Regions from separate parts of the Klebsiella sp. M041 genome, predicted to be linked through region 1. Evidence: predicted binding sites of a transcription regulator. Region 1 holds the regulator's gene; the other holds the start of a gene.

Region 1 (2,413 bases):
TTGCGCGACAGCGGCCTCGGCGTACTGATTACCGATCATAACGTCAGAGAGACGCTCGCCGTCTGCGAACGCGCGTATATTGTCAGTCAGGGACACCTTATCGCTCATGGTACACCGCAGCAGATCCTCGAAGATGAGCAGGTTAAGCGCGTGTATCTTGGGGAAGACTTCAGACTCTGATAGGGTAGAGGTTACAGACGTTTTAGCCGGAGATATTTACCCTGAACATGAAGCAAGGTTTGCAATTAAGGCTTAGCCAACAGCTTGCCATGACGCCGCAGCTACAGCAGGCGATTCGTTTGCTGCAGTTGTCCACGTTAGAACTCCAGCAAGAGCTCCAGCAAGCGCTGGAAAGTAACCCGTTGCTTGAGCAAACCGATCTTCACGACGAGGTAGAGGCGAAAGAGGTGGAGGACCGCGAGTCTCTCGATACCGTCGACGCGCTTGAGCAAAAAGAGATGCCCGACGAGCTTCCTCTCGATGCCAGCTGGGATGAAATCTATACCGCCGGTACGCCGTCAGGCAACGGCGTGGACTACCAGGACGACGAACTCCCCGTTTATCAAGGCGAGACCACCCAGACGCTGCAGGATTACCTGATGTGGCAGGTCGAGCTGACGCCCTTCACCGATACCGACCGCGCCATCGCCACCTCCATTGTCGACGCCGTCGACGATACGGGCTACCTCACCGTTCAGATTGAAGATATCGTCGACAGCATCGGCGATGAGGAGATCGGCCTCGAAGAAGTGGAAGCCGTCCTGAAGCGCATCCAGCGTTTCGATCCGGTTGGCGTCGCGGCGAAAGATCTGCGCGACTGCCTGCTGATCCAGCTCTCGCAGTTCGCCAAAGAGACGCCATGGCTGGAGGAGGCCCGGCTGATTATCAGCGATCATCTCGATCTTCTGGCCAACCATGATTTCCGCACCCTGATGCGGGTGACCCGCCTGAAAGAAGAGGTGCTGAAAGAGGCGGTAAATCTGATCCAGTCCCTGGATCCCCGTCCTGGCCAGTCCATTCAAACCAGCGAACCGGAATATGTCATTCCCGACGTGCTGGTGCGCAAGGTCAGCGGCCGCTGGACCGTGGAGCTCAACGCCGACAGCATTCCACGGCTGAAAATTAATCAGCAGTATGCGGCAATGGGCAACAGCGCCCGCAATGACGCCGACGGCCAGTTCATTCGCAGCAATCTTCAGGAAGCCCGCTGGCTGATCAAAAGTCTTGAAAGCCGCAACGACACCCTGCTTCGCGTCAGCCGCTGCATCGTAGAACAGCAGCAGGCTTTTTTCGAACAGGGTGAAGAGTATATGAAGCCGATGGTGCTGGCCGATATCGCCCAGGCCGTCGAGATGCATGAATCGACGATTTCCCGTGTCACCACGCAAAAATATCTGCACAGTCCGCGCGGTATTTTTGAACTGAAGTATTTCTTCTCCAGCCATGTTAATACCGAAGGCGGCGGCGAAGCCTCGTCGACGGCGATTCGCGCGCTGGTGAAGAAACTCATCGCCGCGGAAAACCCCGCGAAGCCGTTGAGCGACAGTAAGCTCACCTCCATGTTGTCCGAGCAGGGTATCATGGTCGCGCGCCGCACTGTCGCGAAGTACAGAGAGTCTTTATCCATCCCGCCGTCAAACCAGCGTAAACAACTGGTCTGACACAACCGATAAGGAAGACACTATGCAGCTCAACATTACAGGACACAACGTCGAGATCACTCCCGCGATGCGCGACTTCGTCACGGCGAAGTTCAGCAAGCTGGAACAATTTTTCGACCGGATCAATCAGGTCTATATTGTGTTAAAAGTAGAGAAAGTGACGCAAATTGCGGACGCGAATCTGCATGTCAACGGTGGCGAAATCCATGCCAGTGCGGAAGGGCAGGATATGTATGCGGCTGTCGATGGTCTTATCGACAAGCTGGCAAGGCAGTTAACGAAGCATAAAGATAAACTAAAACAACACTAATTGTCCGGGCCCCCCTGCGTCCGCCGTCAGTTAACATCGGCGACGGGCGCGGGGGCGCTCAGGTGAAATTATGATGAACAACGATTCGGCTCTACAACTGAGCAACGTCCTGAACCAGGAATGTACCCGTAGCCAGGTTCACTGCCAGAGCAAGAAGCGTGCTCTGGAAATCATTAGCGAACTGGCCGCCAAACAGTTAAGTTTGCCGCCGCAGGTGGTGTTCGAAGCGATCCTCACCCGTGAAAAAATGGGCAGTACCGGGATTGGCAATGGTATCGCCATTCCCCACGGAAAACTGGAAGAGGATACGCTGCGTGCTGTCGGCGTTTTTGTCCAGCTGGAAACCCCCATCGCCTTCGACGCGATCGACAATCAGCCTGTCGACCTGCTGTTCGCGCTGCTGGTGCCGGCCGATCAGACAAAAACCCACCTGCATACGCTC
Region 2 (2,413 bases), on a different contig from region 1:
TAACCGGCGCTTCGTAACCCGGGACCAGACGCTTGTAGGAGTTGGTGGTCGGGTTCGCCAGGGCGTTGATGGCTTTAGCGTGTTTGATTACGCCGCCGATGTAGAACAGCGCCTGCTCAGACAGACCTGCGTATTTGTCGCCGGAGAACAGGTTGGTGCCGTTCTTCGCCAGAGACATATGGCAGTGCATACCGGAACCGTTGTCGCCGAACATCGGTTTCGGCATAAAGGTCGCGGTTTTACCGAAGCGGTGAGCGACGTTGTGAACAACGTATTTGTAAATCTGAATTTCGTCCGCTTTTTTGGTCATGGTGTTGAAGCGGGTTGCCACTTCGTTCTGACCTGCGGTAGCCACTTCGTGGTGGTGAGCTTCAACAACCAGGCCCATCTCTTCCATGATCATACACATGGTGGAACGGATATCCTGAGAAGAGTCTACTGGCGGAACCGGGAAGTAACCCCCTTTCACGCCCGGACGGTGACCTTTGTTACCGCCTTCGTATTTGGTGGAGGAGTTCCACGCACCTTCGATGTCATCGATCGCGACATGGGAGCCGGAGATAGAGGCGCCGAAACGGATGTCGTCGAACAGGAAGAATTCTGGTTCTGGCCCAAACAGGACGGTGTCAGCGATGCCGGTGGCGCGCAGGTACTCTTCAGCGCGTTTCGCGATGGAGCGCGGGTCACGGTCATAGCCCTGCAGGGTGCCTGGCTCGAGGATATCGCAGCGGATGATCAGGGTCGGTTCTTCGTAGAACGGGTCAATGACCGCGGTGGAAGCGTCCGGCATCAGGACCATGTCAGATTCGTTGATACCTTTCCAGCCACCAATCGAGGAGCCATCAAACATTTTGCCTTCTTCGAAGAATTCGGCATTTACCTGATGAGACGGAATCGTGACGTGCTGTTCTTTACCTTTGGTATCGGTGAAGCGCAGATCGACAAACTTCACTTCGTGCTCGTTCAGCATCGTCAAAACGTGTTCAGCGGACATACTTAAACTCTCCCGGATTGGTCATTGTCGTCGTGGTAACGAAAACTTCATACTGCTTAAAAGTGGCGTTGTTGCCTTAAAAAATATAAAGCGAAATCTGTGCCAACTTTTAAATGCCCTATAAAACGCTGTATCATGCGCACCATAGTGCAAAAGGACTGCACCATGATGGAGATAATGCACCAAAATAGTGCCTCAGTGTGAACATTGAGCACCATTTTGGTGCAATTTTTGTTACGGTGCCCTTTTATCGCTCCGTGAAAGCGGTCACAAAGAAACTCTGCAATACTTGTTTGCGGAGGATGTTTGTGATCCTGTTCAGTCCTTCGCTTAATACGTGTACAATAACGCGCTATTTCTAATGCCTGAGGCAAAGTTGTGATCGAAAATCTGCGTAATATCGCCATCATCGCGCACGTTGACCATGGTAAAACTACCCTGGTTGACAAGCTGCTACAGCAATCCGGTACGTTCGACGCACGTACTGAAGCACAAGAACGTGTGATGGACTCCAACGATTTGGAGAAAGAGCGTGGGATTACCATCCTCGCGAAAAACACCGCAATCAAATGGAATGATTACCGTATCAACATCGTTGATACCCCAGGGCACGCCGACTTCGGAGGTGAAGTTGAGCGTGTTATGTCCATGGTTGACTCTGTGCTGCTGGTGGTAGATGCCTTTGATGGCCCGATGCCGCAAACGCGCTTCGTGACCAAAAAAGCTTTTGCCCACGGTCTGAAGCCGATCGTGGTCATCAACAAAGTTGACCGCCCGGGCGCGCGTCCGGACTGGGTTGTCGATCAGGTGTTCGACCTGTTCGTTAACCTCGACGCGACCGACGAACAGCTGGACTTCCCGATCGTTTACGCGTCCGCGCTGAACGGTATCGCGGGTCTGGACCACGAAGACATGGCTGAAGACATGACCCCGCTGTACCAGGCGATTGTCGATCGCGTGCCGGCGCCGGACGTTGACCTTGACGGTCCGCTGCAGATGCAGATCTCCCAGCTGGACTACAACAACTACGTTGGCGTCATCGGCATCGGCCGCATCAAACGCGGTAAAGTGAAGCCGAACCAGCAGGTCACTATCATCGATAGCGAAGGCAAAACCCGTAACGGTAAAGTCGGTAAAGTACTGACCCACCTGGGTCTTGAGCGTATCGAGAGCGACGTAGCTGAAGCTGGCGACATCATCGCGATCACCGGTCTGGGCGAGCTGAACATCTCCGACACCATCTGCGACCCGCAGAATGTCGAAGCGCTGCCGGCTCTGTCCGTCGATGAACCGACCGTTTCCATGTTCTTCAACGTCAACACCTCTCCGTTCTGCGGTAAAGAAGGTAAGTTCGTTACCTCTCGCCAGATTCTGGACCGCCTGAACAAAGAGCTGGTACACAACGTGGCGCTGCGCGTT

What was found. The regulator sigma-54, encoded in region 1, starts transcription at its own class of promoters, with help from an activator protein. The targets are predictions, from matches to a motif close to GTTGGCACANNTTTCGCTNT.
Region 2: a site for sigma-54 is predicted at 1,082-1,101, ahead of glnA (glutamate--ammonia ligase). Genes of this name have one in related genera too.

Annotation. Positions count from the first base shown of each region.
Region 1 covers NZ_JCAXWU010000013.1:115,498-117,910, forward strand. Annotated here, with positions in the region: gene lptB (LPS export ABC transporter ATP-binding protein) at 1-180, shown strand, start outside; gene rpoN (RNA polymerase factor sigma-54) at 228-1,661, shown strand; gene hpf (ribosome hibernation promoting factor) at 1,684-1,971, shown strand; gene ptsN (PTS IIA-like nitrogen regulatory protein PtsN) at 2,042-2,413, shown strand, end outside.
Region 2 covers NZ_JCAXWU010000017.1:82,578-84,990, reverse strand. Annotated here, with positions in the region: gene glnA (glutamate--ammonia ligase) at 1-994, opposite strand, end outside; gene typA (ribosome-dependent GTPase TypA) at 1,373-2,413, shown strand, end outside.